DNA from 3 places in the Paraburkholderia dipogonis genome. Region 3 is predicted to be linked to each of the others. Evidence: predicted binding sites of a transcription regulator. Region 3 holds the regulator's gene; each other region holds the start of a gene.

Region 1 (4,844 bases), on a different contig from region 3:
GTGCGCGGTCTGCGCGAAGGCGCGGACGACTACCTCACCAAACCCTTTTCGTTTCTCGAACTGGTCGAGCGCTTGCATGCTTTGGCGCGCCGCACGCGTTCGCAGGAGTCGACGCTGATTTCCGTCGGCGATCTGTTCGTCGATCTGATCGGCCGGCGCGCGACCCGCGACGGCGTGCGTCTCGATCTCACCGCCAAGGAATTCCAGCTGCTCAGCGTGCTGGCGCGCCGGCAAGGCGACATTCTGTCGAAGACCGCGATTACCGAACTCGTCTGGGACGTCAACTTCGACAGTCATACCAACGTGGTCGAGACCGCGATCAAACGATTGCGCGCCAAGCTCGACGGCCCGTTCCCCTCGAAACTGCTGCATACCGTGCGCGGCATGGGGTACGTGCTCGAAGTGCGCGAAGAGGCGGAGCAGTCATGAACCGCTCGATTGCCCGGCGCCTCGCATTGATGTTCGCGTTCGTCGCGCTGTTCGTGTTCACGCTGGTCGGCACGGGGCTTTTTCTGGTGCTGCGCACGCAGCTCGAACACCATCTGCGCGAGTCGCTCGACGACCGCACGCAGATCGCGCGCATCATCGTGTATCACGCCGTGACGCCGGAGAAGTGGCGCATGGCGCGCGAAAAGCTCACCGACATGACACCGCACGACGGCAGCACGGTGTATGCGGTGTCGAGCGCCGATCCGTATTTTCATTACGGCACACCGGTCGGCGGCTCGGTGGTCACGAGCTGGGCGGGTGGTTATTCGCGCGTGACGCCGGCCGGCGGCGGTCAGGACATGCTGACCTCCACGGCGACGATCCCGGCTTACGGCGCGCGTCCTGCGGTGCAATTGCAGGTGGCCGCCAGCTATTCGCCCAATGTGCGCACCATGCGCGTGTTCGGCCTGGCGCTGGCCGCATTGTCGGCGCTCGGCAGTCTCGCCGTGTTGTTGCTCAGCTATTCGGTGACGCGGCTCGGCCTCGCGCCGCTCACGCGCCTCACGCGCGACGCTTCCGCCGTGAGTCCAAACAACCGCTCGCAGCGTTTGAATACGGCCTCGCTGCCGCTCGAACTGAACGACCTGGCCAACTCCTTCAATGGTGCATTGGAGCGCCTCGACGGCGCGTATGGCCGCCTCGAATCGTTCAACGCGGACGTGGCCCACGAACTGCGCACGCCGGTGACGATTCTGATCGGCCAGACAGAAGTCGCGTTGACACGTAATCGCTCGGTCGACGATCTGCGCCATACGTTGCAATCGAACCTCGAAGAGTATGAGCGCATGCGGGCGATCATCAACGACATGTTGTTCCTCGCTCGCGCCGATCAGGGCGAACGTGCGACGGGCCTCGTCGACGTATCGCTGGCCGCGGAAGTCGCGCATACGCTGGAGTTTCTGGAGATACCGCTCGAAGAAGCGCGGGTGCGTGCGCAATTGCGCGGCGACGCCATGGCGCGCGTGAACCGCTCGCTGTTCGGCCGCGCCTGTACGAATCTATTGATGAACGCTATCCAGCATTGCGAGCCGGACGCGGAGATCAGCGTGACGATCGTGAGTGACGAGGACCAGGTGCGCGTCGCGGTGGCCAATCCCGGTGAGCCGATCTCGCCGGATGTGCTCGAACATCTGTTCGACCGGTTCTATCGCGCGGAAGTCTCGCGCACGAATAGCCGCGAAAACCACGGCCTGGGTCTTGCGATCGTGAAGGCGATCGCGGAGATGCATCGCGGCAGCGTGTCGGCGCAAAGCGCGCACGGCATCAACACCTTTGTGTTTTCGGTCGCGGCGGTTTCGCCGATCGAAGCCGGCGTGCCGGCAGCGCGCTCGAACCCGAATGCGGCTGCTGACGCAAGCGGTTATTCGTCGCTGGCGAAGAGCAAGTCGGCCTGAACCGGCAGACGCCGCAGCAGCCGGCACGTGCACTAAAAATCCAGCGTGAACTGAGCCGGCGCGTCGCTCTCAGTCGCCCCCGGACGTTGAAGGTTACCCGCCTTGACGCCCAGCAGCCTGATGGATTTAACCAGGTCGACCCGTTTCAGACACTGGGTGGCCGCATGACGCAGCGCCTTGGCGTCCGCAACCGGTTCCGGGAGCGTGACGTCGCGCGTTACTGTCTGAAAATCGTTGAAGCGAAGCTTGATCCCGATCCTGCGCGCGAGATAGCCTTTACGCTGCAAATCCAGCGCCACCTGTTCGCATAAACGGGTGAAGGCGGTGCCGAGTTCCTGCCTGTGTCGCACGGCGTGCAGGTCTTGCTCGAAAGTGGTTTCCCGGCTCATCGAGACAGGCTCGCTATGAGTCACCACGGGCCTGTCATCGAGCCCATGGGAAACTCTGCGAAGCCATGACCCATAGCTGCGTCCGAACTGTTCGATCAGCCATTGCTCGCTGCATGCGGCAATTTCGCCGATGGTCGTTATGCCTAGAGACGTGAGCTTGGCGTTGGCCTTCGGCCCAATACCGTTGATTTTTTTGGCAGCCATCGGCCAGATCCTGGCTTGCAAATCTTCAAGCCGCAAAATCGTGATTCCGTCTGGCTTTTGTATGTCCGAACACAGTTTTGCCAAGAGCTTATTGGGTGCAATGCCAACCGAACAGGTGAGATTGGTCGCCTCGAAGACGGCCGATTTCAGCTTCCGTGCGATTTGCTCCGATTCGTCGTTCAGGAGCGACAGGTCGGCGTAGACCTCGTCGATTCCCACGTCCTCGATTGTCGGACTGACGGACCGGATTGCGTCCTTGAACAGTCGCGAGTACGTTCGATAGAGATCGAAATTCACCGGAAGCAGGATGGCATCCGGCGCCAGCCGGGCCGCCTGCATCGTAGGCATGCCGGAATGAACGCCGAAGGCCCGTGCTTCGTAGGTTGCGGTCGTCAGGACGCCTCTGCCCGCATAGTCGCGTAACCGCGCGAATTCACGCGTACCGTCCGCGTTGATTCGGGGCGCGTCGGAACGCCGGCCGGCAACCACCATGGCTTGGCCCCGCAGTTCTGGATACTGCGAAAGTTCACAGGACGCAAAGAATGCGTCCATGTCGATGTGGGCTATGCGCCTGTCATCTGGCATGCCTTGATACTCAAAAATAGCGCTTATCGGAGCCCGTAGTGATGAACGTCGATATAGCGAGAAGTCGCGTTCTGCGGCGCAAATAGCTAGACTGTACATTCATACAGTGTTCTTGTCAGGTCGTGGACCCCCGGAAACTGGTTTGCGCTGCGATCCGAATGCAAAATGCTTTTTACCTCGGCCACAGGTGGCTTTCGTTAGAATCTGTTTTCGATCCTTATAGTCGTCTAAAACCGGAGACAAACGTGCCAGGCTTACTTCCCGATGTCGACCGCGAGGGACTCCTCGAATATTCAGTCGTTTACACCGACCGATCCATCAATCATATGTCGCAGCTTTTCCAGGGCGTCATGCGCGATATTTCAGGTTCTCTGAAGAAGGTCTACAACGCGAAGTCGGCGGTGGTCGTGCCGGGCAGCGGGACTTTCGGCATGGAATCCGTGGCCCGGCAGTTCGCGACGAACAGGAAGTGTCTGGTCATCCGCAATGGCTGGTTCAGCTTTCGCTGGTCGCAGATTTTCGACATGGGCGGCATTCCGTCTGAAGCGATCGTGCTGAAGGCGCGCCCGGTCGAACAGGGGAGACAAGCTGCGTATGCGCCGCCGCCGATCGAAGAGGTGGTCGCCGCTATCAGGGAACACAAGCCGGATCTGGTGTTTGCGCCGCATGTCGAAACCGCATCGGGGATCATGCTGCCGGACGCTTACATACGCGCGGTGGCCGACGCGGTGCATGCCGTCGGCGGCATGTTCGTGCTGGATTGCATTGCCTCCGGCACGGTCTGGGTCGATATGCAGGCGAGCGGCGTCGACGTGCTGATCAGCGCGCCGCAAAAGGGATGGAGCGCGTCACCGTGCTGCGGGCTGGTCATGTTGAGCCCGCTCGCCCGCGAAAGAATCGACGCGACCACGAGCACCAGCTTCGCTTGCGATCTTCGCAAATGGCTGCAGATCATGGAAGCATACGAGAACGGCGGGTTCGCGTACCACGCAACGATGCCTACGGACGGTCTCGCTACATTGCGTGACGTCATGAAGGAGACCGAGGCATACGGCTTCGACAAAGTGAGAGCGGAGCAGCTTGAACTCGGCAAGCGCGTTCGCTCGCTCCTTGCGGACAAGGGTTTCAGGAGCGTGGCGGCCCAAGGTTTCGAGGCTCCAGGCGTCGTCGTCAGCTACACGGACGATGACGGGATTCGATCCGGCAAGAAGTTCGCCGATGCAGGGTTGCAGGTCGCGGCTGGCGTTCCGCTGCAATGCGACGAGCCTGAGGATTTCAAGACCTTCCGGATTGGCTTATTTGGCCTGGACAAACTGCACGACGTTGAGGGCGCGGTGGCGAGGCTCGCGAAGGCGGTGGGCACTATTGTTTAGTCTATCTACATGGTTTCAGGGGTAGGGGCTCGCGTATTTCCCGGAGGCGCGCGCCATTTTCCTTTTATCGGATCGTGTTCGATCTAGTTCGCGGATTTGCCGGCGAGGACGGGGCGCCAGATGAGCGGAGCGTGACTTGCCGCCGGCGCCGCGCTCGCTCCAATCAAACCGTGGTTGGCTCTTTCTCCGCGAGGCAGGATCGCATCGAAACTTGCGGCCACGACTCATCAGTCGAACTTGACCAGGTCCTTGAAGATCAGTTGACCCCAGCTATTTCCCCGCCCCTGAACAAGCAGTCCACCTTCCGAAAGGCCGCCGAGTTTGATCGGCGCGAAACCGAGATTTTCCGCAAGCGCACCAATCTCCTCCGCGGCGCCCTCGTCGTCGCTTGCCAGGAACACGACTCTCCT
Region 2 (4,844 bases), on a different contig from region 3:
GAGCCGCGCGGCATGCTCCGAACTGGTGGCGATCTGCTCGAGCGAGCGATGCACTTCCGCTGAGGCGTCCTGACGCAGCGCCAGTTCGGCCTGCGTGCGCAGGCCGGCAAGCGGCGTTTTCATCTGATGCGCGGCGTCCGCGATAAAGCGCTTTTGCAGCTCCATGTTCTGTTCGAGCCGCGTCAGCAGATCGTTGAACGAGGTCACGAGCGGCTCGATTTCCGGCGGCGCGCGGCGTGCCTCGAGCGGCGACAGGTCGTCCGGGCGGCGCGCGCGGATATGCGCTTGCAGCGCGTGCAGCGGCGCGAGGCCGCGCGAAAGTCCGAACCACACCAGCAGGATGGCGAGCGGCAGAATCACGAACTGCGGCAGGATCACGCCTTTGATGATGTCGTTGGCGAGCTGGCTGCGTTTGTCGAGCGTTTCGGCGACCTGCACCAGCACGGGTTGCGCGCCGGGCGTCTGCGGAAACTCGACGGTCGTGTAGGCGACGCGGATATCGTTGCCGCGCAGCACGTCGTCACGAAATTCGACGAGACCCGGCTGCGGGCGGTCTTCCTCGTGCGGCAGCGGCATGTCGCGCTCGCCGCCCACCAGTTCGCCGCGCGTGCCGAGCACCTGATAGAACACGCTGTCCACATTGTCCGCGCGCAGAAAGTCGCGCGTGGAGTCGGGCAGCGTCAGTTCCGCCACGCCGTTCACCGGATGAATCTGGCGGGCCAGCACGTAAGCGTCGGTTTCCAGTGCACGGTCGAACGGGCTGTTCGCGATCGACTTGGCGACCAGATAGGTGACCGCGAGACTCATCGGCCAAAGCAGCAGCAGCGGCGCCAGCATCCAGTCGAGAATCTCGCCGAACAGCGAGCGCGGGCGGGCCTCGGCGGCGGCTTCGGTTTCGTCTGGCGGGGCGAACGGATTGGCGTAGCGCTCGTCGCGCGCCTCGTCGAGGTCCGCCGCGTGCGCCGTAGCGCGGTCTGCGCGTGCGGACATGGGCGTCCTCTATTTGTAGTGATGGCTCGCCGGCATCGCGCCGGACGGCGGCGAGGCGGGCGGTTCGGGCTCGGCGGGCGGGGGTGTGGTCATGGCGTTCGTGCTCGCGCTTACGCTCGCCGGCGACGCCGCTTTCTCGAGGCAATAACCCAGACCGCGCACGGTGATGATGCGCACGCCGCTCGGCTCGATTTTCTTGCGCAGGCGATGCACGTAGACCTCGATCGCGTTGTTGCTAACTTCCTCGCCCCATTCGCACAGATGATCGACGAGTTGCTCCTTCGAAACCAGCCGGCCGATCCGCTGCAGCAGCACTTCGAGCAAACCCAGTTCGCGCGCCGACAGATCGATCACCTGCTCGTTGACATAGGCGATCCGGCCGACCTGGTCGAACGACAGCGAGCCGTGCCGCACGACCGTCGGGCCGCCGCCGGCACCACGCCGCGTCAGTGCGCGCACGCGTGCCTCGAGTTCGTTCAGCGCGAAGGGTTTGGCCATGTAGTCGTCGGCGCCGAGGTCGAGACCTTTGACGCGTTCGTCGACGCTGTCCGCGGCGGTCAGGATCAGCACCGGCAGGGTGGAATTGCGCGCGCGCAGGCGCCGCAACACATCGAGGCCGGACATGCGCGGCAGGCCCAGATCGAGAATCAGCAGGTCGAAAGATTGCATCGACAGCGCGGTATCCGCCTCGACGCCGCTCTTCACATGGTCGACGGCATAGGCCGATTGGCGGAGTGATCGAACCAGACCGTCCGCGAGTATGCTGTCGTCTTCGGCAATCAGAATTCGCATGGTGCGCCAGCCTGGCCTTGCCGGCACCGTGGGGTGTCCCCCGGCGCACAGCGGTCTCCGAAAATTATTGTGGGTAGTTGGGCAGCGCGACGGTAAAAATGCGCGTTCGCATGAGAATCGTGCTTGCCAAAACTACTGTTTTTTTATACAGTGTCTGGGTTTCGTGTGCTGTCCTTTCAAAGTGGGCTGCACATCTGCCTCAGACGCCGTTCATCATAGCAAAGGACGATTCATGGAAGAAAGCAAGAAAGGCTCGGCTGGACTGACGGCTGAAAAGAGCAAGGCACTCGCTGCCGCACTCGCACAGATCGAAAAGCAGTTCGGCAAAGGGTCGGTCATGCGACTCGGCGCGGGTGAGGCGGTCGAAGACATCCAGGTGGTCTCAACCGGATCGCTCGGCCTTGACATCGCTCTGGGCGTCGGCGGTTTGCCGCGTGGCCGTGTGGTCGAAATTTATGGCCCGGAATCGTCCGGTAAAACCACGCTGACGTTGCAGGTCGTCGCCGAAATGCAGAAGCTCGGCGGCACGGCAGCGTTTATCGACGCGGAACACGCGCTGGACATCCAGTACGCGGGCAAGCTCGGCGTGAACGTGAGCGAGTTGCTGGTTTCGCAGCCGGATACCGGCGAACAGGCGCTCGAAATCGCCGACGCACTCGTACGCTCGGGCTCGATCGACATGATCGTGATCGACTCGGTCGCGGCACTCGTGCCGAAGGCTGAAATCGAAGGCGAAATGGGCGATTCGCTGCCGGGTCTGCAAGCGCGTCTCATGTCGCAAGCGCTGCGCAAGCTCACCGGCACGATCAAGCGCACGAACTGTCTCGTGATCTTCATCAACCAGATCCGCATGAAGATCGGCGTGATGTTCGGCAACCCGGAAACCACCACGGGTGGTAACGCGCTGAAGTTCTACGCGTCGGTGCGTCTGGACATTCGCCGTATCGGTTCGATCAAGAAGAACGACGAAGTGATCGGCAACGAAACGCGCGTGAAGGTGGTGAAGAACAAGGTGGCTCCGCCGTTCCGCGAAGCGATTTTCGACATTCTTTACGGCGAAGGCATTTCGCGTCAGGGCGAAATTATCGATCTGGGCGTGCAGGCCAAGATCGTCGACAAGGCCGGCGCGTGGTACAGCTACAGCGGCGAACGTATCGGTCAGGGTAAGGACAACGCGCGTGAATTCCTGCGCGAAAATCCGGATATTGCTCGCGAGATCGAAAACCGTATCCGTGAATCGCTGGGCGTGAATGCCATGGCTGAAGCCGTGACCGGCGCAGCCGCTGAAGTCGCGGACGAAGAAGAGTAACCATCACGTGATACGCAAGGGCCGGCCGTTGTCCGATTCCGGACGCCACGCGGACGGCCCGCGTGATGAAGGCGACGAGTCGTTCGATCCGTTCGAATCGTTCGACGCACACGACCGCGCTGCGGGCCGCAATCCGCAGCGCGCGCAGTTTGAATCCCCATCGCCCGCAGGCTCGGATCCTTCCGAAACCACCTACACCCGCTCACGTCGCGTTCCTGGCGAGGCGAAACCCGGGCAAGACGAAGCCAAACAATCCAAACGTCCGGCACGGTCCTTAAAAGGCCGCGCGCTCGGCTATCTATCCCGCCGCGAATACAGCCGCACCGAACTGGCGCGCAAGCTGAAGCCGTTCGTCGAGGAAACCGATTCGCTCGACACCGTGCTCGATGCGCTGGAAGCGGAAAACTGGCTGTCCGATTCGCGCTTTGCCGAAAGTCTGATCCATCGCCGCTCGTCGCGATTGGGCGCGAGCCGGATCGTCGGCGAATTGAAGCAGCATTCGGTCGACCAGACGCTCGTCGAAGAGGCCAGCGCGCAATTGCGCGAAACCGAACTCGCCCGTGCGCATGCCGTTTGGCAAAAGAAGTTCGGCCGCCTGCCCGAAACGCCTGCCGAACGGGCGAAACAGCAGCGCTTTCTGGCCTCGCGCGGATTTTCAGGCGCCACGATCGGCAAAATCCTCAAGGGAATCGACGAGGAGTGGAGCGGCGAGTAGCCGCGTCGTCCGTCGTTCGCGTACAAACCCTTTGGGACGGTGCGTTCCGCTCCCAGCCGCGCACGGCGCGGCCGTGCGCGATCCGACCTGTCCCAAATACCCAGTATGCTAAAATTCGTGGGTTTTCCAATCCGGCCTTTCCTTCCCGCATGCCGCTCTCCCAGCCCGTGTCCCGTCAGTTGCGCCATCGTCGCGCAATCAGAGCGGAAGCCTATGAGCGAGCCGATGGCCTGTGGGATGTGGAAGCGTGCTTGACTGACGAGAAACCGCGCGACGTGATGCTTGCGTCGGGCGTCCGGCCCAATGGTCAGCCGATCCATGAACTCTGGCTTCGCATCACCATCGATCGCAAGCTCAATGTCGTCGACGCCGAGGCGTCGTCCGACTGGGTGCCCTATCCAGGTTTGTGCCAAGCCAGCAATCCCGCCTACCGTGCCCTCATCGGGCTCAATCTCCGTCAAAACTTCCGTCGTGAGTCTGCCCGTTTGCTCGGCGGCACGGCAGGTTGCACGCATCTCACCGAGCTGTGCGCGATCCTGCCGACCGCTGCGATTCAGGCATTCGCGGGTGAAGTCTGGAGTACCGGTGACAGCACGCCGGGCGCGAACGCAGGTTCAGGAGACGGATCGTCTAACAGCACAGGCGAGCATTCCAACGACAAACCGCCATTCCAGCTGGGACGCTGCCACGCGCTGCGTTTCGACGGCGAGGCGGTGCAGCAGTTTTATCCGCGCTGGTATGGCCGCGCTCCGTATACAGCGGATCGCGCGGCATCGTCAGGCGCAGGGGCAGTCCGCCAGACAGGCGCGGGCGGCAACGCGTCCGGCATGAACGACGGCAGCGGAAACGAAGTTCAATCCAACTCTCAGACTGAAGGGAATCACGCATGAAGATTCACGAGTACCAGGGTAAGGAAATCCTGCGGAAATTCGGCGTCGCGGTACCGCGCGGCAAGCCGGTCTTCTCGGTGGATGATGCGGTCAAGGCCGCGGAAGAGCTCGGCGGCCCGGTATGGGTCGTGAAGGCTCAGATCCACGC
Region 3 (4,844 bases):
TGAGGCGCCGCTTCATGCCGCCGGACAGCTCGCTCACGCGCGCATCCGCCTTGCTTTCCAGACGCGCGAATTCGAGCAGCGACGGCACCATGGCGCGGCATTGCGCGGCGCTCAGACCGAAGTAGCGGCCGAACACCAGCAGGTTCTCACGCACCGTGAAGTCGGGATCGAGATTGTCGAACTGCGGCACCACGCCGACGCGCGCCCGTGCCACGCGCGCGCGGCCGGGGATCGGCTCGCCGCACAGACGGATCGTGCCCGCATCGGGCGCCGCGATGCCGAGCAGCATGCGCAGCGTGGTGGTCTTGCCCGCGCCGTTCGGGCCGAGCAGGCCAAAGCACTCGCCGGCGTTGACATGAAACGACAGTCCATCGACGACCGTTTTTTCGCCGTAGCTTTTTTTGACCTGATGAAATTCGATGGCGGCTTCGGGCATGGATCGAACAAGTCTCCAGGGAAAGGCGTGAATGACGTGAGTGGGCCGGGGAGGCGGCCTATTCTAGGACATCGGCGCGGCACTGTTGGTTTGCACCGACAATCCGAAGCGGGTTTCTTGCACTGCGGCATCGGCCTGCGGAGACTGTCCGGACGGCTCGCGCACCTGTTTAAGGTGCGATTAGAGGGCGGTCAAGGGCGCTCAGCGCACAGTTAGCGTTTTCCATCCCTTGCAACCTGAATTGCGGCGCACCATGATTAATTGAGAATCGCGCGTCCCGCGCGAAGGGAGAAAAATCATGGCGAGCTACCAGAAAATCCTGCTGTGCTACGACGGCTCGCGCGAAGGCCGCAAAGCACTACGTTGCGGCGCCGACCTGGCGTTGGATCTGAAAGCGGAAACGCATTTGCTGTCGGTGGTCGATATGCGTTCGAGCATTGCGCAAAGCGCGGGCCTGCTGACCGATGTGGCCTGCGGCAGTTTCGAAAAGACCGCGCGCGATATTCTGCAGGAAGGCGTGGACTGGCTCACGGAACGAGGCGTAACCGCACAGGGGCATTTCGCATTCGGCCATCCGATCGATGAGATCGCCAACCTCGCCAATGAACTGCACGTCGACCTGGTGGTGGTCGGCCACCGCTGCCGCACGGGTTTGTCACGATGGTGGATGGGTGCGGGCAATACGCCGCTGCTCGACCGTGTCTCGTGCAGCATTCTGGTGGCGTGTTCTTCGGCGCAGGAGCAGCAGCAAGCGGCGGCTTGAGGCGCATGTCGGTCGCCGAGGGCGGGTGGTCGACTGGCGGCCGGGTACCCCCCGGCCGCACCTGCCTCGTAGCCTCGACGTCATAACGAAGTCGCTGCACGACTCGCTGAACAATTGGCGCGACCAAAGGATCCGCGCCAAACAAAGCCGACCGGCCGCGATCACTCGTTCAGGTTGACCGCTGCCAGCTTCCACGTGAATACACCTTCGCGCTGAAAGATCGCCGAGTAACGCGCATCGCCGGCGCCATGTTGGTACGTGACGACGAACTCGTTGAGGCCGCGATAGCCCGCCGTGGTTTGCGGCGGTTGCGGAGGCGTGGCGTCGGCGTTTCCATTCGCCGCGCTGCCGGCAGGCGGCGGAACCGGTGCGGCTGCTGTCGCGGCGGCATCCGGCGAATTGTTCGCGGCCGGCGGCGCGGGCGGCCGCTCACCCGGATCGCCGCGCGGCGGCATGCCGTTCAGCAAGGCCGCCACGCCGTCAGGTGTGGCGTACGCATCCACAAGCGGACCGATCAATGCGACGCCGATCATTGCGCCAATGGCGGCCAATGGATTGCCGTTGCTATGGGCGCCAAGCCGGCGTGTTAGCAGGCCGGCGACCTGTTCCTTCAGGCTCTCACGCAACGCAGGGAAGTCGACGTACTGATTGACCGTTTGCGCGTCGCGCGCGTCGGCCGCGCGTTTGAGATTGTTCAGCGCGATGTACGGTGACGCATAAGCAAACCCCAGTGCGGCGATCACAACGATCACGACTAGCGTGACGATCAGCGGCTTTGTGGCGCTGCCTCTGCTGCCGCGTTGGGTACGTTTCGGAACTGCCATCGAGTGGGACTCTCCATCAGGTGTGATCTAACGTGGACCGCGGCCACGCGAAAACGATCCCACGCAATGCAATCTCTCGCCGTCCCGTTATAGACCCGCCAGCACCTCAAGACTCGAACACCGCGCCGTGCACGTTGGCTTCATCGGCGATGCAGCGGTCGATCATGCGGCAAACCGCGTCCATTGTGCCGACCATGATGAGACGCGACGGCCCGTGATAGACCCGCACCGGTGCGCGACGCGCCGGCTCGGCCGTGTTCAAACCCGAATTCAACGACACGCGGGCAAACGCCGGCAAGGAAGACGGCAAACTCGACGCAGCCTCGGGCGAGTCGAACAGCGACGGCGTGCTGAGCGTGGCCGCCTCGATCAATGAGCAAGGCACCAGCTTGCGAAGATGACGCAGACGACCGAACTGACGAAAGGGCAGCAGGCGGGCAAGACGTTCCATGAGACTCTCCAGACGATGCGACATTGATGCGACGCTAATGCAACATTAATGCGACATTGACGCGGCTTTTTATTCTGTCGAACGGGCAGGCGGGTTAGAACTCGCCGGGGCGGATCAGCCCCACGGCGATGCCCTCCAGCGCGAATTCCGCACTGCCGGTTTCAACGAAGATGTTTTCGTAGTCGGGGTTCTCGGCGATCAGTTCGAGCCCGTTCGGCCGGCGCTTCAGGCGCTTGACCGTGACGTCGTCGCCGAGCCGGGCAATGATGATCTGGCCGTCTTTCGCTTCGCTGCGCTTTTGCACCGCGAGCAGGTCGCCGTCGAAGATGCCCGCGTCGCGCATGGACAGCCCGCGCACCTTCAGCAGGTAATCCGGCTTGCTCGAGAACAGCGCCGGGTCGCAGGCGTAGTGCTGCGAGATATGTTCCTGCGCGAGGATCGGGCTGCCAGCGGCGACGCGCCCGATCAGCGGCAGCGACAATTGCATGATGCTGGCGTGCGGCAGGGTGAACTGGTGCGGCGAATCTTCCGGACCGGCTAGCAGGCGAATGCCGCGCGATGCGCCGGCCGCGAGTTCGATCACGCCCTTGCGAGCGAGCGCGCGCAGATGTTCTTCTGCCGAGTTGGCCGAGCTGAAACCCAGTTCGGCGGCGATCTCCGCGCGGGTGGGCGGAAAGCCGGTGCGTTCGATAGCCCTGCGGATCAGATCGAAAACCTGCTGCTGTCGTGCGGTGAGTTTGGTCATGGCGCCACTGTATGTATGAACAGGTGACTGTATTTTTATACAGTATTCGGCGCAATTCAAGCTTTACTTTAAGTTCGTGGCGAAGGGTGGCGCTCCAGCGCCGTCGCGCGACGCTCGAACATCCGTTTTCGCGCCGCAACGCCTTATCCAGCTGTCATTACCACTTTTGCGTATTAAAAAATGAAGAAACATTATTTTTAATGATGAAAGCCCTTCGATAGACTGGCCTCCAGTTGGCGCTCATGTGCACGTGACCGCGACGTAAAAGAACACCACACGCTGTTTCAGCGGACACAACGCGGAGAAAGTCGATATGAATCACCAACGCACGGGGCTGGCAGGCAGGACGAAACAACTCATCGCGGCGCTCGCGTTGGGCACGGCGGGCACGCTCGGCGTGATGGCGCAGGCGCACGCCGCCGACACGACGCTGCTGAACGTGTCCTACGACCCGACGCGCGAGTTGTATCAGGACGTCAACCAGGCGTTCGGCAAGGAGTGGAAAGCGAAGACGGGCGAGACGATCACCTTCAAGCAGTCGCACGGCGGCTCCGGCGCGCAGGCGCGCTCGGTGCTCGACGGCCTGCAAGCCGACGTGGTGACGCTGGCGCTCGCCTACGACATCGACGCACTCGCTAACAAGGGTCTGCTCGACAAGGGCTGGCAGAAGCGCCTGCCGGACAACGCCTCGCCGTACACGTCGACGATCGTGTTTCTGGTGCGCAAGGGCAACCCGAAGCACATCAAGGACTGGGACGATTTGACCAAGCCGGGTGTGTCGATCGTGACGCCGAATCCGAAGACCTCGGGCGGCGCGCGCTGGAACTACCTCGCGGCCTGGGCATATGCCGAGCATCAACCGGGCGGCAATGATCAGAAGGCCAAGGAATTCGTCGGCAAGCTGTACAAGAATGCCGGCGTGCTGGATTCCGGCGCGCGCGGCGCGACCACCAGCTTCGTGCAACGCGGTATCGGCGACGTGCTGATCGCGTGGGAAAACGAAGCCTTCCTGTCGCTGAAGGAATTCGGAGCGGAGAAGTTCGAGATCGTGGTGCCGTCGGTGAGCATTCTGGCGGAGCCGCCGGTCGCGGTGGTGGACAAGGTGGTCGACAAGCATGGCACGCGCAAGCTCGCCGAAGCGTATCTGAACTTTCTGTATAGCGAGCAAGGCCAGGAGATCGCGGCGAAGAACTTCTACCGTCCGCGTTCGAACAAGGTGCCGGCCGAGCTGACCGCCAAGTTTCCGAAGCTGAAGCTCTACACGGTGGACGATTCGTTCGGCGGCTGGACCAACGCGCAGAAGACGCACTTTGCCGACGGCGGCGTGTTCGATTCGATCTATCAACCGCAGTAACACGTCCGCTGCAGGAATTGGCAAAAGCATAGGCGAAACGACGCGGCGATGCGTCTCCCGAGCGCGCCCCATGCGGCGCGCTTTTGGCCGCCAGGGCCCGGCGGCCGGCAACACGAGCATCAACCTGAACGAGTAACGAGCATGACGACGTTGACCTTCCGAAAACCGAGCGCGTTGCCCGGTTTTGGCCTGACACTCGGCATCACGGTGGCTTATCTGAGCCTCGTGGTGCTGATCCCGCTTGCGGCGACCTTTCTCAAAACCGCTACGC

What was found. Region 3 encodes LexA, which represses DNA repair genes until DNA is damaged. Its sites were predicted from a motif close to ACTGTATNNNNATACAGT; they were not measured.
Region 1: dinB (DNA polymerase IV) is a predicted target of LexA. The motif match lies at 3,152-3,169, and genes of this name have one in related genera.
Region 2: recA (recombinase RecA) is a predicted target of LexA. The motif match lies at 1,917-1,934, and genes of this name have one in related genera.

What each region holds. Positions count from the first base shown of each region.
Region 1 is NZ_JBHUFR010000034.1:206,377-211,220, forward strand. It holds gene ACFSNN_RS36335 (heavy metal response regulator transcription factor) at 1-429, shown strand, start outside; gene ACFSNN_RS36340 (heavy metal sensor histidine kinase) at 426-1,883, shown strand; gene dinB (DNA polymerase IV) at 1,916-3,061, opposite strand; gene ACFSNN_RS36350 (aminotransferase class V-fold PLP-dependent enzyme) at 3,307-4,434, shown strand; gene ACFSNN_RS36355 (NADPH-dependent F420 reductase) at 4,662-4,844, opposite strand, start outside.
Region 2 is NZ_JBHUFR010000023.1:79,396-84,239, forward strand. It holds gene ACFSNN_RS28940 (sensor histidine kinase) at 1-990, opposite strand, end outside; gene ACFSNN_RS28945 (response regulator transcription factor) at 1,000-1,782, opposite strand; gene recA (recombinase RecA) at 2,015-3,091, shown strand; gene recX (recombination regulator RecX) at 3,099-3,806, shown strand; gene ACFSNN_RS28960 (DUF2889 domain-containing protein) at 3,956-4,696, shown strand; gene sucC (ADP-forming succinate--CoA ligase subunit beta) at 4,693-4,844, shown strand, end outside.
Region 3 is NZ_JBHUFR010000008.1:413,586-418,429, reverse strand. It holds gene nodI (nodulation factor ABC transporter ATP-binding protein NodI) at 1-436, opposite strand, end outside; gene ACFSNN_RS11870 (universal stress protein) at 735-1,199, shown strand; gene ACFSNN_RS11865 (DUF2939 domain-containing protein) at 1,361-2,023, opposite strand; gene ACFSNN_RS11860 (hypothetical protein) at 2,130-2,474, opposite strand; gene lexA (transcriptional repressor LexA) at 2,569-3,219, opposite strand; gene ACFSNN_RS11850 (sulfate ABC transporter substrate-binding protein) at 3,533-4,573, shown strand; gene cysT (sulfate ABC transporter permease subunit CysT) at 4,715-4,844, shown strand, end outside.